4 regions of the Thiocapsa sp. C2-2m genome follow, and region 4 is predicted to be linked to each of the others. Evidence: predicted binding sites of a transcription regulator. Region 4 holds the regulator's gene; each other region holds the start of a gene.
What was found. Region 4 encodes sigma-54, which starts transcription at its own class of promoters, with help from an activator protein. Its sites were predicted from a motif close to TGGCANGNTNCNTGCTT; they were not measured.
Positions count from the first base shown of each region.

Region 1: the regulator sigma-54 is predicted to act here: its motif matches at 2,181-2,197, upstream of AADX97_RS02330 (ANTAR domain-containing response regulator).
Region 2: the regulator sigma-54 is predicted to act here: its motif matches at 2,635-2,651, upstream of nifB (nitrogenase cofactor biosynthesis protein NifB).
Region 3: the regulator sigma-54 is predicted to act here: its motif matches at 2,841-2,857, upstream of AADX97_RS01545 (PspA/IM30 family protein).

Region 1 covers NZ_JBBWVD010000002.1:220,445-226,374, forward strand. The annotation lists gene AADX97_RS02325 (CmpA/NrtA family ABC transporter substrate-binding protein) at 1-767, opposite strand, end outside; gene AADX97_RS02330 (ANTAR domain-containing response regulator) at 1,551-2,132, opposite strand; gene AADX97_RS02335 (Crp/Fnr family transcriptional regulator) at 2,555-3,037, shown strand; gene AADX97_RS02340 (hypothetical protein) at 3,160-3,366, opposite strand; gene AADX97_RS02345 (NAD-dependent succinate-semialdehyde dehydrogenase) at 3,500-4,864, opposite strand; gene AADX97_RS02350 (SLC13 family permease) at 5,227-5,930, shown strand, end outside.
Region 2 covers NZ_JBBWVD010000034.1:49,149-55,078, reverse strand. The annotation lists gene AADX97_RS22495 (FprA family A-type flavoprotein) at 1-2, opposite strand, end outside; gene AADX97_RS22490 (ArsC/Spx/MgsR family protein) at 2-439, opposite strand; gene AADX97_RS22485 (ferredoxin) at 559-837, opposite strand; gene nifB (nitrogenase cofactor biosynthesis protein NifB) at 1,064-2,575, opposite strand; gene AADX97_RS22475 (zinc-dependent peptidase) at 2,777-3,577, opposite strand; gene AADX97_RS22470 (SCO family protein) at 3,770-4,420, shown strand; gene AADX97_RS22465 (copper chaperone PCu(A)C) at 4,465-4,935, shown strand; gene AADX97_RS22460 (cytochrome c) at 5,254-5,898, shown strand.
Region 3 covers NZ_JBBWVD010000002.1:26,454-32,383, forward strand. The annotation lists gene AADX97_RS01535 (VWA domain-containing protein) at 393-1,628, opposite strand; gene AADX97_RS01540 (hypothetical protein) at 1,648-2,208, opposite strand; gene AADX97_RS01545 (PspA/IM30 family protein) at 2,205-2,738, opposite strand; gene AADX97_RS01550 (response regulator transcription factor) at 2,891-3,589, shown strand; gene AADX97_RS01555 (ATP-binding protein) at 3,591-5,693, shown strand; gene AADX97_RS01560 (DUF4350 domain-containing protein) at 5,822-5,930, opposite strand, start outside.
Region 4 covers NZ_JBBWVD010000012.1:54,567-60,496, forward strand. The annotation lists gene rapZ (RNase adapter RapZ) at 1-374, opposite strand, end outside; gene hprK (HPr(Ser) kinase/phosphatase) at 431-1,393, opposite strand; gene AADX97_RS11110 (PTS sugar transporter subunit IIA) at 1,416-1,865, opposite strand; gene hpf (ribosome hibernation-promoting factor, HPF/YfiA family) at 2,179-2,514, opposite strand; gene AADX97_RS11120 (RNA polymerase factor sigma-54) at 2,545-4,029, opposite strand; gene lptB (LPS export ABC transporter ATP-binding protein) at 4,211-4,963, opposite strand; gene lptA (lipopolysaccharide transport periplasmic protein LptA) at 5,052-5,573, opposite strand; gene lptC (LPS export ABC transporter periplasmic protein LptC) at 5,570-5,930, opposite strand, start outside.

The sequences.
Region 1 (5,930 bases), on a different contig from region 4:
AAGACCGCCTGCTGGTTCCAAGGCTCGCCGACGCAGTAGCCGTCGATCGTTCCGGACTCCATGGTGGCGGGCATCTGCGGGGGCGGAGTGACCGAAAGCAGAACATCCGCATCGATCTGCCCGTCGGTGTTGTTCTTATGGGGTGCGTAGTAGCCGGGGTGCAGTCCGCCGGCGGCGAGCCAGTAGCGCAGCTCGTAGTTGTGCGTCGAGACCGGGAAAACCATGCCCATCTTGAAGGGCTTGCCCGCGGCCTTGAAGCTCTCCACGACGGGCTTGAGCGCATCGGCCTTGATCGGATGCTCGGGACGGCCGTCGGCCATCTTCGGGACGTGCGGCTTCATCTGCTCCCACACCGCGTTCGAGACGGTGACGGCGTTCCCGTTCAGGTCCATGCTGAGCGGGGTGACGATCGCCGCTTCGGTCCCGAAGCCGATGGTTGCGGCCAAGGGCTGGCCGGCAAGCATGTGGGCGCCGTCGAGCTGGCCGTCGATGACGCGATCGAGCAGTACCTTCCAATTGGCCTGAGCCTCCAAGGTGACAAAGAGATCTTCGTCCTCGAAGAAGCCTTTCTCGTAGGCGATGGCGAGCGGTGCCATATCGGTGAGCTTGATGAAGCCGAGCTTGAGGTCCTCCTTCTCGGGCGGGCCGAGCGGCTCGGCGGATGCGCCGGCCGCCAGGCTCAGCACGAGCGCAGCGATGCCGGCTGCGGCAAGGCGTGTCGGCAGGGCGCCGCAGGTCGGTCGGTCGAGTCTGTCTTGATCGCGCATGTTGACCTCTGTCGATAGCAGTACATGAAACGGAAACCTGAAAACGAAAACCCACAACGAAAAAAGGCGTCCACCAGGCAACGCTGCGCGTTGCACGATGGACGCCTTTGTCCGTTGACATGGCCGCCATGACCATGCCGAAACTGCTCTTTGATTCGACGATCGGGCGGATTCGACGACCGGTCGTTGCGACCACACATGGGTCGACCTGGTCTGATTATTAGAGGCGCCGCTCTTGCCTACAGGCTCGGAGGGGCGTCGTCCAATTGGATCACAATCATTGGGGCCACGATCTTCCGATCAGCCCGCCGTTGGGTGATCGACGAGGGCTAGTAAGCATAATCGATGCCATAAAGCCAGAGAGCGGTCGCACTCATCAAGCCGCAAGAGCTACATCATTGATTAATCTGTGGAGTTTTGCCGATATTCGAGAACACTGTCGTCGGCGCAGGCGATCCGGCGCACTCGCGTGGCCGTTCCGCCCCGCTCTTCCTTGGTGCGCATCGACCTGCCACGCACCAAGACGAACGGCTCAAAGGGCGTCTCTTAGGAACGATTCAAGATCAACATGGACAGGTCAATTGAACAAAGCGCAGCGTGACCAACCTCTTTCTGTGATGCCGGCGCGGGTCGGGCACACTGCGCTTTGTCCAACCTACGACCTATGCATTGCGTATAGATTCCTTATTTAATCAATGACCTAAACCGAGTAATGCCGACGTATCAAGTACCCGCATCGCCGCAACCAAACCCCGAAGCAACCCGACACGTGCTGAACGCGGTTTAAGGCGCAAAGAGCTCGGACGCCGAAATCACACTCTCGGCAATCTCAGCCAGTTTCTTGTTCTTACGCATCGCCAGCCGCCGCATCGCCTGGAAAGCCGCGTCCTCGGACAGTCCCTGCTGTGCCATGATGATCCCTTTGGCGCGCTCGATGAGCTTGCGCTCGGCCAGCTTGCTGCGAGTCTCCAGAAGCTCCTTCTCCAACGCCTGAAACTGGCTGAACCGCGCCATTGCCGCCTCGACGATCGGCCGAACACGCCGCCGCTCGATCCCGTCGACGACATAGGCGCTTACACCGGCCTCGATCGCCCGACGGATGCTCTCGTTGGCGTCGTCCTGCGTGAACATCACCATGGGGCGTGGCTGATGCGCCTGAACGGTGCGCAGGTTCTCCAGGGTATCCCGGCTCGGCGAGTCGATATCGATCAGCACCACGTCAGGTGCATAACGCGCCACGGCGCTCAAAAGTCCCTCGTCCGGATCCACACAGGCCACCACGTCGAACCCCTCCGCGCTCAAGGCCGGCCCGAGCACCTCGCGTCGGTCCGGACGCGCGTCCACAAGCATGATTCGGATGGACATCGGGGACTGCTCCGAGAGAAAACCAACAATCGGCTCAGCAGATCACCTACGCAAACAGCGCGCCAGAGTCGCCCCGGCTGTGCATGCCGGTGTGGATCGTCGAGCCCGAGGAGGATGTGCCGAGACGTCCTTCGCTTGAGATGCTTCGACGGCTTTTTGGAAGATTCAGGTTATTCGCTTGCGACTCTGGAGAAGGATCAAACACCATCAAGCCAGTGGGATGTTCCGCAGATCAAGGCGAATCTGCTGGTCGAAAACGACTTTGACGCGCCTTGACCGAACCCAGGCGTGCTTCGCCGATGGCGCACATCCCGATCCGACGCGCTAAACTGATGGGGCTTCATCCGCATCCGCAGCTGCTGTGCTCGCGGACGATGACTGCACACTGTCCTTCGTGTCGGAGAGAAACGGGAGATTGGTCGATGAATCAGATGGATCGGGCGGCATTGGTGCGCAGCTCGGTGCTCGGCACCGAGCTCGACGAGAAGGAAGCGTCGATTCTGGCGGAGTGCATGGGTCTCGTCAGGCTGACCAACGGCGAGTTGCTGGTTTCCGAGGACGAGCAGCGGCGCACCCTGTTTCTGCTGGCGGAGGGGCGTCTGTGCGTCTGCAAGACGGTCGGTGGGGTCGAGGAGTCTCTCTATCGGATGCGTCCGGGCGAGTGCGCCGGGACCCGTGCCTTCGTCGACGGCTCCGCGCGCAAGGCGGCCTTGCGCTCGGAGGATGACAGCAGCGTGCTGACACTGGAGCCCGATGATTTCGAGGCACTGGTCGAGCCCCATCCGCGCCTGGTCTACAAGGTTATGCGTGCGATCTTCCGTGTCACCCACACGAACCTAATGCGTGTCAACCGCGAGCGCACCGAGCTCGCGAACTACATGCACAAGACGGGCGGGCGCTATTGATTCGGGGATTGCGGCAACCATCCGGTCTTGGGTTGATGCCGAGTGACATGACGGCGTCGAGAGTGCGCCGAAGGGTGCAGTGCTCGATGTGCTTGATCCCCTTGCGCGCGGACTCCTTCCACTCAATCCGGTCGGAGGCCATCGCGTTCTAGCTCATCCATGACTGCCTCGCGGGAAAGGGTTGGCTCACCGGGGCGCTCGGCGACGATGGCCAAGTCCGCGAGATCCTCGATCAGCGACCCGTATTTTTCGATCGGCAACACGACGACCTTGTGATGTCCGTTGGCGTCCGTGATGGACTCGGGATGAAAGGCGTGCTTGGCGGTCACGAGAGGCTCCGGGAAACCGTAGGAGGTGGCAAACATAGCCCATGGCAGGTACCGAGACAACGAGGCGTGTTATGGGTTGGTCCCGGGGAGCACAAGGGTGTTGAGTCGGCCGGCACTCCAAGGCTCAACATTCCTAGCGGATCCACAAGGTCTTGGTGTTGACGAACTCATGGATGCCGAGCGCGCCGAGCTCGCGTCCGTAGCCCGACTCCTTGATCCCGCCGAAGGGCAGGCGCGGGTCGCTCTTGACCAGACCGTTGACGAAGGCGCATCCGCAGGCCATCCGGCGTGCAAAACACTCGCCGCGCGCGCTGTCGCGTGTCCAGACGCTGCCGCCGAGCCCGAACCGGGTGTCGTTGGCGATCTCAAGCGCCTCGCCCTCGTCGGCCGTGCGCAGGACGGCCGCGACGGGACCGAACAGCTCGTCGTCGTAGGCCGGCATGCCGGGTCCGACGGCATCGAGCAAGGTCGCCGCGTAGAACCAGCCGGGGCGGTCCAATGGCTGTCCGCCGAGGATTAGGCGTGCCCCGGCGTCGAGGCTCGCCACCACTTGCTCATGGAGTGTGTCGCGAAGATCCGCACGTGCGAGCGGTGCCAAGGTCGTCTTCGGGTCCAGGGGATCACCCGGAACCAGCGCCTCGATTGCGGTGCGCAGCTGCGCGACGAACGTCTCCGCGATCGCGTCGACGACGATGAAGCGCTTGGCCGCGATACAGCTCTGGCCGGCGTTCATGAAACGCGAGCGCACGGCGGTCGCGACAGCCTCGTCGAGGTCGGCGTCTTCCAGCACCACGAAGGCGTCGGAGCCGCCGAGCTCGAGTACCGTCCGCTTGAGGTTCTCGCCGGCGATGGACGCGACCCGTCGGCCCGCCGCGTCGCTGCCCGTGAGGCTCACGCCGCGCACGCGCGGGTCGGCGACGACACCTTCCGCGCGGCGGGCATTGATCAGCAGCGTGCGGAAGACCCCGTCCGGGGCGCCCGCGTCCTCGAACAGCCGATCGATCTCCAAGGCGCAGCGCGGGACGTTCGAGGCATGCTTGAGCAGAACCGGATTAACCGCCGCGATTGCGGGTGCGGCGCAGCGAAACACCTGCCAGAACGGGAAGTTCCAGGGCATCACGGCGAGCACGGGTCCCAGCGGCTGATGGACGACCATGCTGCACGAGGCATCGGAGGCGATCGGCTCGTCGGCGAGCAGTCGTTCGGCGTTCTCGGCGTAGTAGTCGCAAACCAGCGCGCACTTGCCGATCTCGGCCTCGGCCTCGCCGATCAGCTTGCCCATCTCCAAGGTCATCCATCGGGCCAAATCACGCGTTCGGGTGCGGAGGAGCTCGGCGACCTCATGCAGCAGACGCGCGCGCTCGGCGACGGGCCGGTCGCCCCAGGCGGATGCGGCCCGTGCCGCCGCGTCGAGCGCGGCCTCCAGCGCGGTCTCGTCGATCGTCTCGATCTGCTCCAGGGACGCGCCGGTGTACGGGTTGATCGATTGTAACGGCATCGGGGTGTCTCCTCCGTTTCGGTCGGCCGGGTCCGAGAATGGACCCTTTCCGGTTTGAACCGCAACGACGCAGAGTGTGCACGGGCGCGTTGCAGCCGGCCGACGTGTCCGTCGGCAGCCGGATCGTCCTCGGCAAGGTGCCTCGGCGATGGCGGTCGGCGCGGGTGTGGGGCTCTATGCGCGGATCGAGCGGCTCGGGTGACCGCGATGCAGCGGCGTTCGGCGACATCCGCGAGCGCTTCGATTCTCCTGTACGATAGTCTCCTTCCGATAGCAAACCGACCGTCCGGCATTACCGTTGCCTACGCCTTCGGGTATGCATTTGTGTGCGGCAAACCCGGATCGAACCGAGTGAATGACTCATGTCGATGGTCCTGATCGTCTTCTTCGTGGTCTATCTGGGGATGATGCTCGGTCACCTGCCGTGGCTGAAGGTCGACCGTGCGTCCATCGCCTTGGGCGGCGCCATCGCCCTGCTCGCCACTGCCGAGCTGACCCAGAGCCAAGCCCTCGCGAGCATCGATTTCAGCACACTCGGTATGCTCTTCGGCCTCATGCTGATCTCGATCCAGCTCGAGCTGTCCGGGTTCTATGGGTCGCTGTCCGCAGCGGTGACTCGAATCCAGGCCAGTCCGCCCGTCTTGCTTGCGTCGCTGACGGCAGTGGTCGGGGTGATGTCGGCATTCCTCACCAACGACGTGGTGGCCGTCGCCATGACCCCGGTCGTGTTGTCGATCAGTCTGCAGCGGCGTATGAACCCGGTCCCCTTCCTGTTGGCCATCGCCTTTGCCGCCAATGCCGGGTCGGTGGCCACGCTCATCGGCAGCCCCCAGAACATGCTCATCGGCGAACGGCTCCACCTGTCCTTTGCCGGCTTTATGGGGTATGCGGCGATACCCGCTGTCCTCTCTCTGGTCGTTGTTTGGCTTGTTCTGGTCGTGGCCTACCGCGGACGCTGGCAGCTCGATCGACTGGATGCGGCGCAACGCGTCGACACTGCCGAGTCAACCGGCGAAACGCCTCGATTCGACGGCTGGGAGACCCTGAAGGGGCTGTTGGTCCTGGG
Region 2 (5,930 bases), on a different contig from region 4:
ATCAGGCGACCGCTCCGTCGGCCGGCAGATCGCACCGGGGATCTAGGCCGCTTCGGGAGCAGGACTGCAGATCCTGATCGACCACGAGCGTCACACCGAGCGCGTCGAGCAACGAACCCGGCTCGAAGCCACAACCCAGGCCATGCTCGGATTCGATCAAAGGTCGACGGATCAGCAGCGGATCCTCCAGCATCAGGGCCAAGGCCGTCGCCTCATCCAGGGTCTCGGGCCGAACCTCGCCCCGCTTGATCCGAGGTGCAGTCGGATTGAACCACTCGACCACCGGCAGATCCCCGAAAAACGGCCGCAGCCGCGCGTCGGTCCAAGGCTCGGCGAGCAGATTCCGCACGGTCAGACGATGCCCGAGCGACGTCAGCAACGCCTTCTGCTTGGCGTTGGACAAACACCCCGGCTTCTCGTAGAACAGCACAGACGACATCAACTCACCTTTCCAATTTGAATCAACCGGATAAAAAATCCTGAACCGCGCCCCACCAATGCCGCGGACTACACCGAAGCCTGCACCACTCCAAGGTCGCGGATCACACGGAGCGCGGTTCAGCGAGCCTGGATCTGGGTGCGTATCTCCGCCCACCGATCCGGCGGGATCCCGGTCAGCGACCCCGGCGGATTCACCGGCACCCCGAGACCGTCCAGAATGACCCCCTCGATCGGGCAGATGCTCGCGCACTGCGGATCGCCGAAGTCGCCCTCGCACTCGGTGCAGGCGCGTGCGTCAATTATGAAATGCGGACTTGCGTCCCGGATCGCCTCGCTCGGACAGAGCGGCAGGCACGCCCAGCAATTTACACACCCTTCGATAATCTTGTATGCCATGACTGGTCTCCCCTGGGTCTCGTCTGGTGTTGCGCTCTAAACCGCGTCCAAAGTGAACTGCATCGTTTTCATCGCGTGTCGGGCCCAAGGATTTCTCCGACCTTTGCGGAAACGCGGTTTCGAATTTATTATCTTCTAATACCTTAAACCGCGCCGACTCCAACGGTCGTTCAATCTGCCGGAGCCGATCCCATCCAAGAACATCGCGTACCGCACCGGGCGCGGTTTAAGCGCTCATGCGATGTTCGGCGCCGTCGGGGCGTTCAAGCAGCCCCGCCTCCCCCATCTCGCGATACACCGCGGCAATCGCCTCCTCGATCGGCTCCATCGCATGCTCTCCGTTCGGCGCGATTCCGGCGGCCTCTAGCTGGCCCCAAGGCTCGTAGCCGATGCGCGAGCAGAGCACGACCTCGCAGCCGTCGAGCACACGGATGGTCTTGGCCAGAACGGACTCGCCGTCGCCGCAGGTCTCGTCTCCGGAGCAATAGAGGTCGACCTTGCGGTGACCAACGAAGCGCACGTCGTTCGCGCTGGCCTCGTAGACCAGGAACTCGCGGGCGTGGCCAAAATGCTGGTTGATCACGCCGCCGCCGGTGGTGGCCACCGCCATCAACACCGGACGGGGCTCGGGGCGCGCGGGGCGACGCCGGGTCAAGGAGGCGATGGAGACGAAGGTCTCGCTGGACTGGTTGCGCTGCGCCATGCGGCTGGCCTCGATGGCGGCATGGACCTCCGCACGACGGGCCATCGCGGCGGCGTAATCGACCTCCTGCTCCGCGATCTTGTCGAGTGTGAACTCGTCGCCCCGATCCTCGCCGAGCATGCCGACGGCATCCGCGCGGCATTGGCGGCAATGGCGCATCATGGCCATGTCCCCGGCGCAGGCATCCTGCAGTGCGCTCAGCTCCTCGTTGGTCGGTCCGCGTTGGCCCATCAACCCGTAGAAGGTCCCGTGCTCGGGCTCGGCGATGAGCGGCATGACATTGTGCAGGAAGGCCCCCTTGGCCTTGACGACCCGGCTGACCTCCTTGAGATGCTCGGCGTTCACACCCGGGATCAGCACCGAGTTGACCTTGACCAGGACACCGCGCGCGACCAGCATCTCAAGGCCCTTCTGCTGCTGCTCGATCAGGATCTCGGCCGCCTTGCGCCCGGTCACCCGCCGATTGTTCCAGAAGATCCAGGGATAGATCTTGGCGCCAACGTCCGGGTCGACGCAGTTGATGGTGATGGTGACGTGCTCGATGTTGTGCTTGCAGATCTCGTCGACCAGGTCGGGCAGCGCGAGCCCGTTGGTGGAGACGCACAGCTTAATGTCCGGGGCCTTCTCGGAGAGCTGGCGAAAGGTCTCCAAGGTGCGCTGCGGATTGGCGAGCGGATCGCCCGGACCGGCGATGCCGAGCACCGTCATCTGGGGGATGGCCGCGGCGACGGCGATGACCTTTTTGACCGCCTGATCCGGGGTCAGCACCTCGGAGACAACACCCGGGCGCGACTCGTTGGAGCAGTCGTACTTGCGATTACAGTAGTGACACTGGATGTTGCAGGCGGGAGCGACGGCAACATGCATCCGCGCATAGTGATGATGCGCATCCTCGGAGAAACAGGGATGATTGTTGATCTTGGCGCGGATCGCCTCGGGCAGATGAGCGAGCTTCTCGCCGCCGGCACCGCAGCCGCTCGACGCGCAACCGCCGCCGGGCACGCCCGCGGCATCGGCAATCACCTTCAACTCCATCACGCTGCCTCCGGAGATGGGGCACAGGCCCCGCGAAAAGATGTCTCTGAAAGGCAGATAAGCAAAGACCATGCCCGGTCTTTGCGATGGGTTAACCGACTGAAAGAATTACAGACGACAGCACCCGAGCCAAGCGCTTGTCGGGATCACGACAGCCCCGGCGCAATCGAGGTGTGGGATTCGGCGCAACGCCCGACGCGGCTAAGGCGCCGGTCGAACCTCATCCGCAACGGCAGTGAGTCGCGCCAAAGGGTCTTGCCGGTAGAACAGCCGCATCTGCTCGTAGACCGCCGGGTATTCGGAATGAACGAGATCGGGCAGCTCGAAGAATCCCTCGCTGAGCACGGCGAAAAACTCGGCAGGCGACTCTGTCGCGTAGGGGTCGATCGGTGTTTCCTCGTCGGCGTCGACTCGTCGACACAGGTCTTCGTAGGCGGCGGAGAAGGTCTCCGCCCAGACCTTCGGCGACATGCCGGCATGCAGCGGCGGGCAGCCGTTCGCTGCCCCGTCGCGCATGTCGAGCTTGTGAGCCAGCTCATGGATCACGACGTTGTAGCCGTCGCGCTCCATCCCGGCCTCGACATCCGCCCACGAGAGGATGACCGGCCCCTGCTCCCATGCCTCGCCGCTTTTCGCCTCCTGCTCGGTCCAGACCACGCCGTCGTCGCCCATGACCTCGCGCTCGGGAACGAACTCCTCCGGATAGACGATGACCGCATACCAGCCGCGGTACCAATCCAGCCCCAGCTCAAGGACGGGAAGACAGGCCTGCAGGGCAATCGCCAGACGCATCGTGTCCGTCAGCTCAAGCCCTTGCGCGGGGTCCAGACGTTTATCGCGCAGGAAGAGGAGGGCCAGATCGGCGAGACGCCGGATCTCCTCTTCGGTCAGGTCATCGAGCAGCGGGAGGGCGTCCCGGACACGCGCCAAGTCGTGTGGGTCGACGCGCGCCCGCTCGCGCTCGAGCACGCGCGACTGCCACCATCCGGTCAGAGCGCGCACGTCTGCACCGCCCGACGAGGCCGAGCACGACAGGGTTCGTACAATCGAGGCGAATGGCGCATGGCACGGGTCTTATCGCGCAAAAGCACGCGCCTATCCGGGTCTTCGCCGGGTAATTGACGTACGTCAAGGCGAATCGCACACCGCTGCCCAAGATGCAGGGATCGACTCTCCCCCGCCTGGCTCCCGATCATGACGCGAAAGCTGCTGATCATCGTAATCCTGGTCCTCGTCGGACTCTTGGCATGGCTGTTGTATTGGACCCCGAGCGGGGTCGGTGTGGATCCGGAAGGGCCAAAGCACAGCACGCTGGAACTGGCCTCGCCGCCGCAAGGCGGTGACTTTGTTCTCGACTCCGCAAACGGCCCGGTCGCCCTCGCCGATCTTCGCGGCAACGTGGTTCTGATCTACTTCGGCTACACCTGGTGTCCGGATATCTGTCCGACCAATCTGGTCCTGATCGCAGGCGCGCTCAAGGCGCTGACGCCCGAAGAGTTGGAACGGGTCCGGGTCCTCTTCGTGAGCGTCGACCCCGAGCGGGATTCGGTCGAGCGGCTCGCCGAGTATAGTGGCTATTTTCACCCCGAGATCATCGGCCTAACCGGCACGACCGAGCAAATCGCCGAGGTCGCCAAGCTCTACGGCGCAGCCTACCGGCGTACCGACCTCGACGATTCGGCGATGGGTTACGTCGTGGATCACTCCGCCTACAGTCATCTTGTGGACACGCAAGGCAAGCTCGTGCGCAACCTCGATCACGCCACGCCCTCCGCGGAGATCGTCGCGGCGATCCGAACACTGCTGGGATCGAGCCCGCCCGCCGAGAATCAGTCCGAACCTTAACCCGCCGAACCCCGCAACCCATGCCGTCTGTTGGAGGACACATCATGCCCGGATATGCATTGCCACTGCTCGCGGCCACCTTCTTCACCGCCATTTCCTTCGCCGCTTCCTTCTCCGCTCTTGGCGCGGAGCTCTCGATCGGCGATCCCTACGCTCGGGCGGTACCGCCCGGCCAGCCGAACAGCGCCGTCTTCATGTCCCTGGAGAACCAAACCGCGGAGAACCAGGCGCTGGTCGGTGCCGAGAGCGCTGTCTCGGAGATCGTCGAGCTGCACACGCACGTCGAAGAAGGCGGGATGATGCGGATGCGCCGGATCGAGAAGATCGAAGTGCCCGCCGGGGAGACGGTTACCCTCAAGCCGGGCGGCCTGCATGTCATGCTCATCGGCCTCAAACAACCCCTGGAGCCGGGAGACGCGGTCGATCTCACCCTGATCTTCGAAGACGGCTCGCGCAAGCCCGTTCAGGCGCCGGTGCGCCGAATCGAGGCACCGATGAAGCACATGAATCATTGAGATCGGACCGACGCCGAGAGTGACAAGCGCCACGCGGCCGACGAGGACCGATCCTTCATCGCCGCCCATGTGTTGACATCGGCAGTACGCTCATGGTCAAACGATCCGGATCACGACGCCGGATGACGGAATTTTTTTGCTCCTTGCCTGTCCTCGAGCAGGTGAAACGGCCTCGTTTGGATGGATGCGAGACACCGCTGGTTTGACCCATATGCGGATGTTCTGATATACATCCATGGGTTTTCTCGCCCCCCGACCAGGCCGTCGATCCGCGCAAGGTGTCGCGGCCATGAATCACGACCCGATTAGGCATCCTCCATGGTAAAGAACTGGCTGATAACAGTGACGATGGCAACGGCTTTGGTAAGTGGCGCGGCACACGCGTCCCAAGGGCTCCAAGTTGCCGCCCCTCAGGTCGGAGACCCGCAAGCCGGCGAAGCGAAAGCCAACGGCGTATGCATCGCCTGCCACGGTCCCCAAGGCAACAGCATCGTACCGATCTGGCCTAAGCTGGCCGGACAGCACCCGGAATACATCGTGAAACAGTTGACCGACTACAAGGCCGGTCGCCGCGCCAACGAGCAAATGACCCCGATGGCCATGCCGTTGACCGATCAAGAGGTCCTCGATCTGGCCGCCTACTACGCGACTCAGCCCAAGACCCCTGGCACGGCGGATGCCGAGTTGGCGAGCATGGGCGAATCCATCTATCGCTGGGGCAATCCGGAGACCGGCGTCCCGGCGTGCAGCGGATGTCACGGCCCGGCCGGGCAAGGCCAGTCGCTCGCCAAGTTTCCGCGGGTTTCGGCCCAGCACGCGGACTACACCAAGCAGACCCTCGAGCACTTCCGCGGTGCGCTGCGTGCCAACGATCCGAACGCGATGATGCGCGGCGCCGCGGCTCGGCTGAGCGATCAGGAGATCGCCGCGGTGTCTCAGTACATTCAAGGGTTGAGCAAGTAAGTCACGCGCGGCAACCGGGGCGGCTCACGGAG
Region 3 (5,930 bases), on a different contig from region 4:
TCGGGCATGCGTGACACCGCTGAGCGGATGTCACGAGCTGAAGGTTTCGGTGGCCGATCTAGTGATCGGGCCGCTCGCACTTGGGCGCGGCTTCGTGTCTATCTGCAAGTCCGTGCATGTGCTTTGGGGTCTGAGCCCGGCGGTACGCGTCGATTCGAGCGCGCCAGCGCCGGACTCCGTGAGTGTTCCGAATACCCGACCAGCGGATGCGGACTCATTCGAATGCAGCGGGAGGATACCTGCTTGTCCGCATTCGATCCATTGCGTGTGGCTCGGCTTCGGCCGGCGGTTGACTGCCGCTACGACCCCGGAGCACTCCCCGCGCGGCGCCCGAGCGCCGAGGGCCGGGATCGTCGCGCAGCGGCCGGGGATCCTTCTCTCGCTGTCCTCGCCTAGTAAGCCGGGCCGTCCGCGTCGTAGCGAAGCCCCTTCGCGCCGGCCTGTTCACGGATCGCATCGTAGAGTCGATGATCCAGCGAGTCCTTCGCGCCGCCTTGCTCGGCGATCTGCTGTTTCAGATAGGTGTCGCGCTGTACCGCAAGCGACTGGATCTCCTCGGACAGTGCCTTGCGCCGCTCGGCCGTTTCGTCGATCAGGGTCTGCTGCTCCTCGGGCGCCATCGCCTGCAGAGGCGCCGGGAGCGCCGCCGGGGCGATCGCCGACAGATCCACCCGACCGCTTGCGACATCCTCCACCAGCTCCTTGTCGCCGAGCAGGTTGGACTTGCCCGCATCCGTTGCGTTGAATGCGGCGCGACGTGCTCTGGACTCGACGGAAGACCCCGCGTGGAGCTTGTCCGTCGCGGCCTCTTTGCGGGCCTGCGCCGCCTTCTCGTCGGCCGTGCCGTAGTAGAGCCGCGTGTCGTCGAGCTGCGCCGAAAGCTCGGCGAGCTTGTGGTCGAAGGGCGTAGCGATGGCGACGGCGCCGCCCGCTTGGTCGACACGAAAATAGGTGCCGCCGCCAAGCTGGGCGATCCGCTGCCAATGCACGGTGGTACCTATGTCCTCGCCGCATTGAACCGCGTTGACGGCAATGCCCTTCTGTCGAGCGACAGCGATGGATTCAGCGTATTGCACGTCGTCCCGATAGTCGAGGTGCGGCGGGGCATCGCCGACCAGGAACACCACCTTGTAGGCATCGGGATCGCGGCTCCAGGAGATCCGATGGATCGCCTCGTGGAGCGCCTGGTTGACGCTCTCCGGACCGTCTCCGCCGCCGCCCGCCTCGAAGTCCATGAGTGTCGCCTGGATCGAATCGATGTCTCGCGACAGGCCGACGATCTGCGTGACGTAGGCGTCGCCGCGATCCCGATAGGCCACCAGGCCGATGCGGATCTCAGGCGCGGGCTGCGCGGAGGCCATGGTCGAGGCGATGGACCAGATCTTGTCCTTGGCGGTCTGGATGAGGCCGCCCATGCTGCCGGTCGTGTCCAGGACGAACACCAGCTCCACGAGAGGGCGTTCGTTGGCCAGGCGATCGACAGACGGGAGATCGAGGGGCGGCAGGAGGACGGGTGTCGGATCCTCGGGCGGTGTGTCGACGGCGACCGCGCCTCGGTCGGTCGGGTAGAGCGCCACCGTGCCTGCGGTGGCCGCGAAGAGTGCGAGTGCAATGAGCTTGGTCTTCATGGTCATGTCTCCGGATCGATCAGTTGGATGAGGCGTGCTTGCGCAAAGCCGCCTCGGCGATGCGGTAGGCGCGCTCGAAGGCGTCTTCGTGCGACGGCGCGCGCCCGCGCCGTCGCGCGGCCGGACCGGGCGGGATCGCGACAAATCCGGCCTGCACAAGGAAAAAGCACCAGAGTCCGAGCAGCAGACTTCCGGTCTGCAGCAGCGCCCAGATACCCGCGGCGAGGGAGAGGAGCCCGAGCGCGAGGTCTGCAAGCGCCGGCACAAGGCTCGCATGGAAGAAGAGCGCGCGAATCAGCCAGAGCATTCCGACGTGGAGCAGGAGATAGAGCGCGAGCGGCGGGGCAGCGAGCCAGAGTCCGACCGCTGCGAGGCACCACGCCAGGAAGGCCGTGAAGCGCCCGACGCGCACGGGCGTACGGGCCAGTAGATAGACCAGGTAGCCGAGCGCAAGGCCGGCGATGACCGGGCGCAGCATGCCGCCGCCCGCCACCGCGGAGAGTGCCGTGTACGCGGACGCGCCCGAGAGGCTCGCTGCGAGGGCGACTCCGACACCTTCGAGAAAGGTGGGGCGGGTCATGACCCTGCCCTCCGACTCTGCTCGCGCAGGAAGGCCACCTCGACATCGGCGTCCCCCACCGCGACCGAGGCCGTGGTCCAGTCTGCATCGGCATCCTCACCGGTCTCATCCGTGACCAGCTCGGCCCTGTGCCGGACCTCCGCAAGTCGCTGTCGATTCTCGACGATCCGGTTCCGCAGCTCGGTCAGGGTGCGCGAGAGGCCCTCCCGACGGTTTGTCGCCAGCCTTTGAAACTGCTCGGTCTCGAGCCGACGCCGAATCAGCGCACGGGCGAGGTCTTCTCGGTCCGACCGGAAGCAGAGGTCGAGCTGCTCGTCGATCTCGCGCAGGGTGCGGTCGAGGTCCGTCAGACGGTGCGTCTGCTCCTGCTGCTCGGCCTCCAGACGCCGGGCCTGCTGCTCTTCGCGGGCGAGCGCCTCTTCCATGTCAAGGACTGCTTGGCGCAGCAGCGCGGCGGGCTCCTCGATGCGGTCAAGGACTGCGTTGACATCGGCTCGCAACAGCCGGGACATGCGGGTGACGAGTGTCATGATGGCCTCCTTCGGGGCTGAGTTGCTCGGCAACTGCAGTCTAGGAAGGCGGCCGGCCCGGCCATAGGCGCGCTTGGGTAAAGATTGGGGCGGCGGATTTACATGGATTTTACGTGCCGTCGGCGGGGCGCCTTGCTACCCTGTGGTCTGATATGCATAACAAGTTCAGCCTCTTGATCGTCGAGGACGAGCCGGCCATCCGCACCGGTCTCGAGGATCTGTTCGTCTATCACGGCTATAGGGTCGAATCGGCCGCCGACGGGCACGCGGGATTGCGCAAGGCACTGACCGGCCGGTTTGACCTGATCCTGCTCGACGTCATGCTGCCGGGCCTGAACGGTTTCGACATCTGCGAGCGCATCCGCGCCGCCGACCGCGAGCAGCCGATCATCATGCTCACGGCCAAGACCGGCGACGAGGACATCGTCCAGGGTCTTCGCCTGGGCGCCGACGACTATGTCGGCAAGCCCTTCTCGGTGACCCAGCTGGTCGCCCGGGTGGAGGCTGTGCTGCGCCGCGCGCGTCTCGGTATCGAGCGTGACCGCATCGCGCTCGGCGAGGAGGTCGAGATCGATGTCCGCAACCTCGCCGGTCGTCGCGGCACGGAGACCATCGCCTTCACTCGACGCGAGATGGAGGTTCTGCAGTATCTCGGCGCCAATCCGGACCGAGCGGTCTCGCGCGAGGAGCTGCTGAACAAGGTCTGGGGCTATGCGCGCGGCCTGGACATCGAAACCCGGACGGTGGACATCCACATCGCCAAGCTGCGGCGCAAGCTCGAACCCGACCCGGCACAACCGCGCTATCTGGTCACGGTGCGCGGTGCCGGCTACCGCCTGCTGAGCGGCTGACATGCGCAGGACCGGCCTCGCCGGCTGGAACCCGCGGCGGCTGCGTCTCGTGCTCGGCCTCTTCTTCGTCGCGCTCGCGATCCCGGCCGGTCTGCTCATTCACCAAGCCTTAGGACACTTGAAATGGGCGGCCTTCCGGCAGCACCAGTTGCTGGCCGAGGAGTTGGCTGCGCGTATCGACAGAGGTCTCCGGGATAGGGTGCGTGAGGAAGAGACGCGCGTCGTCACGGACTACGGTTTTCTCGTCGCGACGGAGGACGGGACCGGCAGCCTCCGGCAGCGTTCGCCGCTCGCTCGGTTCCCCGTTTCCGGTGCGCTTCCGGGGCTCGTCGGCCATTTCCAGGTGGACGCGGGCGGAACTTTGACCACACCTCTGGTCCCGCGGCGCAGCGAAGATGGGCGGGATCTCGGGATCGCGCCCGACGAGCTCGCCGGGCGGGAAGCGCTGGAAGCGCACATCCGCGGGATCCTCACGGACAACCGACTGGTTCAGTCGGCCCGGATCGAGGCCGACGCGGTGCCTGCGGGTCGTCGCGACAAGGACAGCCCGGGACCGGTCGTCAGTGCCCCGGAGCGCGCGACGACGGAGGATGCGCGGGCGCCGCCGCAGGCAGCCTTCGACCGACTCTCCGAGATCGTTGCCTCGCCGACGCGGGAGAAGACGCAAGCACGCAGCACACTCGGCCGAATCGAGGACCTGAATCTCGATGAGCGCTTTCAGCAGGCGGCACCGGTCGCGCCGCTCACCACCGAGGGTCTTCGCCTGCGCGAGCCGCAGGACGACAGCCGACCGGAGCAGGGCCTCGCGCGCAAGGACGGCCGCGTTCCGGCCATGGCGGGTTCCGCGGCGCCGGCGCCGACCGGTGTGCCCGAGCCGACGGCAAGCGCTGCCCCGCCCGCCGTCAGTCTCTTCGAAACCGAGGTCGAGCCCTTCCGGATGAGCCTGCTCGACAGCGGTCATTTCGTGCTCTTTCGTTCGGTCCGGCAGGACGGCCAGCGCCTCATCCAGGGCGTGCTCATCGAGCAGAGCCCGTTCCTGCGCGGCGGTATCGAGGACGCCTTCCGGGGCACGCTGCTGTCGCAGACGACGGATCTCGTGGTCGCTTGGGACGGCGATGTCTTGGCCGCCTACCCAAGCCAAGCCTCGCGCGGCTACCTTTCGAGCGCCGACGAGCTGCGCGGCGCCTTGTTGCTGCGCACCCGTTTGTCCGCGCCGCTTCAGGGCATGGAGCTGCTGTTCAGTGTGGGTCGGCTGCCGGCCGCACCGGGCGCCCACCTCTTATACTGGATCGGCGCGGCACTCGTCGCGATCCTTTGCGGGGGCATCTATCTCATCTATCGGCTCGGTCTACGCCAGATCGCGCTCGTCCGCCAACAGCAGGACTTCGTCTCCGCGGTCAGCCACGAGCTGAAGACACCGCTGACCTCGATCCGCATGTACGGCGAGCTGCTGCGCGAAGGCTGGGTGCCGGAGGAGAAGCGCACGTCCTATTACGCCTATATCCACGAGGAGAGCGAACGTCTGTCGCGTCTGATCGACAACGTCCTGCAGCTCGCGCGCATGACGCGCAACGACCTGCGTCTTCGCATGCGACCGGTTTCGGCGGGCGAGCTGATGGAGTTGACCCGATCGAAGGTGACATCGCGGGTCGAGCGCGCGGGCTTTACGCTGGACATCGATTGCACCGCGCAGGCCGCAGCAGCCGTCGTCTCGGTGGACGAGGACGCCTTCAGCCAGATCCTCATCAACCTCGTCGACAACGCCGTGAAGTTCTCGGCCAACGCCGAGCTGAAGCGGGTCGATATCGGCTGCCGGCTCGCCGATCGGAGCGCGCTGGTCTTTTGGGTCCGCGACTATGGCCCGGGTGTGCCGCCGGCTCAAATGCGCAAGATCTTTCGCCTCTTCTATCGGGTCGACGGCGGACTGTCCCGCGAGACCGCCGGAACCGGCATCGGCCTCGCACTGGTGCGCCAGCTCGCCGAGGCGATGGGCGGCACCGTGGAGGTCGTGAATGGAGAGCCCGGGGCGGAGCTGCGCGTCTCCTTTCCGCGCGAGGCGGACCCATCCGCCGGTCCTCGGGCGCGGCCGGCTGTGTCGCCTTGAGGAACGAACCGCATCGCGAACATCGCTCACTCGGGCACGCTTCCATGCTGATCCTGACACTGCAGGCGATGTCGAAGCCGAGCCCGTCCGCGGAGACGCCACCTGTTCGCCGTGTTGTCGAGCTGCTCCTAAATGCCTCGTGAAGCGCCTCGCTGCAGAACCGACGCCTTGTGCCGCAGACGCTGAAGCAGCGCGCTTTGCCGCACGAAGGCGTCGGCGCCTTCCGGATGAACATGG
Region 4 (5,930 bases):
ATCGCCTCCGGCAGCGAGCGGTCGCCGCGGGTCAAGGGGTGCTTGCGACGGGTCTCGCTAAAGCGCTTGATCAGGGTTTCGGTCTGGGCGTCGAGGAAGAGGACATCGCAGCCGATGCCGCGCGCGCGTGCCGAGCGAACCAGCTCGGGAAGGTGTCGGAGCTCTTCCGGGCCGCTGCTCGGGCTGGTGCGGGCGTCGATGCCGACCGCCGTCTTCATGAAGGCGTCGTCGAGCCCCTCGTGCAGTCCGAGGGCCAGATCCTGCAGCAGGAAGAGCGGCAGGTTGTCGATGCAGTAAAAACCCACGTCTTCCAGGGTATGGAGTGCGACGCTCTTGCCCGAGCCGGAGAGGCCGCTGAGGATGACGAGCCTCATCGGCTTGCCGACGGACTGAGGCGGTTCAAGCACCTGCTCCTCTGCCGGTGGTTGCATCATGACGGTGATCTCGGCGGGTCGGGTCGATCGATGCTGATGGCACGGGCCTGGCGGTCGACGAAGTCGACGCCGGCATCGTATCCGCGAATGCGTAAAATCTGGTGTCGTACGGCCGCCTCCACCAGGATCGCCAGATTGCGACCGGGTGCGACCGGCATCGTGATCTTGGGGACGGCGACCCCGAGGATGGTGCGGACCGAGAGACTGCCGCTGAGGCGATCGATGCACTCGAGCTGCTGTTGGTCGAGCGGCTGGAGATCGATAATGAGATTCAGCGTCTTGCTGCGCACGACGGCGCCCTCGCCGAACATGGCGCGGATGTTGAGAATCCCCAAGCCACGGACCTCGAGAAAATCACGCAGCGCCTCGGGACAGGTGCCCTCCAGGGTCTCCGGGGCAATGCGTGCGAAACGCGGCGCGTCGTCGGCGATGAGGCGATGGCCACGCGCGATCAGATCGAGCGCCAGCTCGCTTTTGCCGACGGCCGGATCGCCCACTAGGAGGACGCCCATGCCCAAGACCTCGATGAAGACGCCGTGCACCGTGCGGCGCTCGGCGAGCGCATGGGTAAGGAAATAACGCAGATGATTGATCAGCTCCTCGTCGCCCAGGGAGGAGCCGAGCAGCGGCGTGTGTGTCCGCTCGGCGGCCTCGCGGAAGGCAAACTCCGGATCAATGCCGTCGGAGAAGATGACGGCGGCCGGATGATCCGAGAAGAGCTTGTCCACGGTCTCGCCGAAGGCGGTCCGGCCCAGATCCGCCAGGTAGAGGATCTCGGCGTGTCCGATGACCTGCAGGCGATTGGGGTGGATGCAGTTCAGGGAGCCGATCAACGACTGCCGGGAGCGTCCCGGATCGTCGCCGCGCAGCGGGCGCGCGGTCGCCGGCTCCGGCGTGATCCAGCGCAGCTTGAGCCGGGGTCCGGTCTGGTCGATCAGGGATTGCAGGCTGTCGATCATCGCTGGCGGCCCGTCTCGACCGCTAGGTGGCCTTCAGAAGGTCCAGAATGACCGCGGGCGAGTCGGCATCGCGCAGTCGTGACCGCGTTGCGGACTCGCTGAAGCGACCCGCCAGATAGGCGAGCAGTTGGAGGTGCTCCTCGGTCGCGGTCTCCGGAACCAAGAGCGCGAAGGCGAGATCGACCGGCTCGCCGTCGGCCGCGTCGTAATCCACCCCACGCGTGGTTTGCACGAAAGCGCCGATGACGTGCGAGACATCTTTGACCCGCGCGTGCGGTAGGGCGACGCCGTGGCCTAGACCGGTGCTTCCGAGCCGTTCCCGCTCGAGAAGGCGCTCGAAGACAGTCTCCGTGCTCAAGCGTGGGTGGTCGTTGGCAAGCAGCTCGGCAAGGGTCTCGAGCAAGCGCTTCTTGCTGGCAATCTCAAGCCCTTGACCGATCCGGGCCTCGTTGATCAGTGCGGGGCTGAGCATCGGTATCGGCTCCCGTGCGCCGCTGGTAAGCGGCACTTCGGCTGGCTTCTGGATCGCTGTCCGCACGGCGATGGCGGGCGAAGGTGTCTGCTCATGGATCCTGAATATCGTGGTTAGTGTTTAGTGGTTAGTGGCTAGAAACAAATTCTTGAACTGTGCCGTCACGACCGGAACGCCAAAAAAGCGGCGCGTATTGGGTCTGTCCTCGGATGCTCCGGTCGGGGCCGTCGATTGCGTCTGCCGACCCCGTGCCGGATCCCGTTCGTTAAATGCCTTCGACGGGCAGGAGCGCCCCTCGGAGGTCTCGGGTACGTCAGATCCGATCGGGCTCTTCGCCCTCGCTGATCTTCGGGTTCGCGCCGCGATGATCGCTCTTCTTCTCCTTGTGGCGCAGCACTTGGCGATCGAGTTTGTCGATCAGTCCGTCGATCGCGGCATACATGTCCTCGTGGACAGAGTCGGCAAAGACTTTGTTGCCGTTGATATGCAGAGTGGCCTCCGCCTTTTGGGCAAGCTTTTCAACGCTCAGAACGACATGAGCGTTGATGACGTGGTCGAAGTGCCGCGCAAGGCGCTCGAACTTCGTGTCGACGTAGCCTTTCAGCGCGTCGGTGACGTCGATGTGATGACCCGTCAGGTTGATCTGCATCTGTTGACTCCTTATGGTTCAAACGGCCTGTTAATCCAGGCGCTTGCGCTCGTTCGAGGGTGGAACCCCCATGGCCTCGCGGTACTTGGCGACAGTTCGCCGCGCGACGTTGATCCCCTGATCGGCAAGCTCCTGTGCGATCTTGCTGTCGCTCATGGGCTTTTTCGCGGACTCGGCGGCGATCAGCTTGCGGATCAGGGCGCGAATCGCGGTCGACGAGCATTCCCCGCCGGAAGCGGTGTTGACGTGCGAGGAAAAGAAATACTTGAACTCGAAGCTCCCCCGCGGCGTATGCATGAATTTCTGTGTGGTTACTCGAGATACGGTCGACTCGTGCAGCTCCAATGCCTCGGCGACATCGCGCAGAACCATCGGCTTCATCGCCTCGTCCCCGTGCTCGAAGAATTCCTGCTGCATCTCGACGATCTTCGCGCCGACGCGCAGCACCGTGTCGTTGCGGCTGGCCAGGCTCTTGATGAACCAGCGTGCCTCCTGCAAATGGCTCTTCAAGGTGACGCCGTCCGCGCTTTGATCGGCGCGCCGGATCAGGCGCGCATAGTCGGCGTTCACTCTGAGTTTAGGCATCGACTCGGGATTTAGCTCGACCGACCATCGGCCCTCGCGTTTGCGCACGAAGATATCCGGGACGACATACTGGGCCGGCGTGCCGGCGATCAGGCTTCCGGGGCGCGGATTGAGCCGACGGATCAACGTCAGCGCACCGGCAACGGTCTCCTCGGGTTCCTTCAACTGACGCACCAGGGAGGCGACGTCGCGCTTGGCCAGATACTCGAACCCGTCGCGGCAGATCGCCGTCGCAGCGCTCCGACATGGCGTTTGGGGGGGCAGCTGACTCAGTTGGATCAGCAGACATTCCGCAAGGTTGCGGGCACCCACGCCCGGCGGGTCGAAGGACTGAATGCGGTGAACGACCGCCTCCACTTCCTCTGCACTGATCTCGGGATGGTCGATGGTCAGGAGCAGCTCGTCGACATCGATGCGCAGATAGCCGTCGGCGTCGATCGAATCGATGACCGCTTGGGCGATCATGTTGTCGCGCTCGCTCAGCCTGCAGAGGTTGAGCTGCCACGCGAGGTGGTCGAGCAGTGTCTGAGGGCGGCTCTGCTGGGCAAAGGGATCGTAATCCGAACCGTCGTCCGAGCCGTGCGACGTGCTCGGCAAGTAGGAATCGAAGACATCGGTCCAGAGCGTGTCGACCGGCAGCTCCTCGGGCATCTCGTTGGATTCGGCGTGAATCTCGCGGTCGACGGCTTGCTCGACCGAACCCCGCGGTGTTTCGATATCTTCGCTTTGGATCGTGCCCGTCTGCTGCTCCTCGCCGGCGTTGAAGCGGTCCGCGTCGTCGCCTTCCTCCAACATCAGGTTGGTATCCAGCGCCTCCTGAATCTCCTTCTGAAGCTCCAGGGTCGAGAGCTGCAACAGACGGATCGCCTGCTGCAACTGAGGCGTCATGGTCAGGTGCTGGCCGAGCCGAAGCTGGATGGATTGCTTCATGGATCGCGGATGCGCTTCTCGAGGTGTTCGATCAGGTGGCCGCCATGGCCCATGCTGCTCGATTCTAGCCGTTTCAGTCCGGTGAAGGCGTCATCAGCCGTGGCAGGATCCCATCTTACACCCAACATCTCGGAAAGAGCAGCCAACCGATGCACGTGCCGATGCGCATGCGGGCTCGCCCCTACATGGAAAAATCCGCGCCAAGGTAGACATCGCGGACCTGCTGATCGGCCAGAAGCTGCGCCGGGGTGCCCGCCGCGATGACGCACCCCGAGCTGATGATGTAGCCTCGATCACAGATATCGAGCGTCTCGCGCACGTTGTGATCGGTGATCAGCACGCCGATCCCGCGATCGCGCAGATGCGAGACAATGGCCTTGATGTCGCCGACGGCGATAGGGTCGACCCCGGCGAAGGGCTCGTCGAGCAGCATCACCAGGGGGTCGACCGCGAGCGCGCGTGCGATCTCGAGGCGCCGTCGCTCCCCGCCCGAGAGGCTGAGCGCGAGCGATCCGCCGACATGGGCGATCCCGAGCTCTTCGAGCAGGCGCTCGCAGCGCAGGTTGCGATCAGCCCGAGAAAGGTCGCCGCGCGCCTCCAGGATGGCGAGGATGTTGTCGCGCGCGCTGAGCTTGCGAAACACCGAGGGTTCCTGTGCCAGATAGCTCAGGCCGGCGCGTGCGCGCGCATGCATGGGTTTTAGGGTGATGTCCTGCCCGCTCAGCGCGATACGGCCCTCGTCCGCGGGAATGAGGCCGACGATTAGATAGAAGCAGGTGGTCTTGCCCGCCCCGTTCGGTCCGAGCAGGCCCACGACCTCGCCGGCGTCCACGCCGACGCTCACATCGCGTAAAACTTGACGGCCGCGATAGCTCTTCTTCAGATGCTCCGCGCGCAACGTGCTGGACCGGCTACCCGAAACAAGGTCGTTCATCTGAACCGCGCTGGCTCCGAGGCTATTGGCGGCATCCGAAATGCGCTCCCGCATCGACCCCGGTGATTGCCTCCGGCGCGGTTCAGTTTCATTCCTCCTCCGGCGTGATGGTGATCTTGACCCGTCCGCCGCCCCCCGCACGGAAATGGGCGCGGGCGCGATCATAGACGATGCGCTCGCTCGCGACGCGGTCGGCTCCCTGAATCAGCAAGGCGTCCTCGATGAGGGTGAGCTCGTCCTTGTCGGCGTCGTATTCCATGCGCCTGGCGAAGGCCAGGACCTCGCCCTCGTCGTTGTCGAGGAGCTGTTTGAAGCTGGCCGGCGCGCCGAGTGCGATAATAAAGCGCGGGCGGCGGTCGTCGCGATGGTAAACGGTCACATGATCGCCGAGAAGCCGCATGCTCCCCTGGTCGACTTGGACATTGCCGACATAAATACTGGTGTTCTCCGCCTCCAGGACCTCGACATCGTCTGCTTCGATCAGGATGGGTTGGCTCGCATCGTCCTCGAGCGCCGCCGCCGTGGCGCACGCGAGGGTGATGACGCAGGCCAGGGTCGCGGCCAGGGCGGAGCCCCGGCGCTGACGGTCGTAGAATCCTCTGTCGCTCATGGCTCCTCGATCTGCTCGGGTGCGATAAAGATATGTGCGCGTCCGTCGAACTGGGCACGCACGGGCTCGTCGTACCAGAGGCGCATCCCGGTCGCGGTCAGCCGATCCAACGCGCTGTTGACTTGGACCGGTCGATCGGTTTCGGCGAAGGCCTGTTTGTGCCAGATGCGCATCAGCTCGGTCTCCATCCGGGTGGCGGGCCGACTCGCGTCACCCTTGCGCTCAAGCTCCACGGCGCCCTCGAGACGGACCTCTTCGCCGCCGGGGAGGACCAGGCCGCTATTCGCGCGTGCGCGCCAGGGCTCGGCTTCGGTCTCGCCTTCACGCTGAAAGAGTGTCATGCGCGGGCGATCCAGC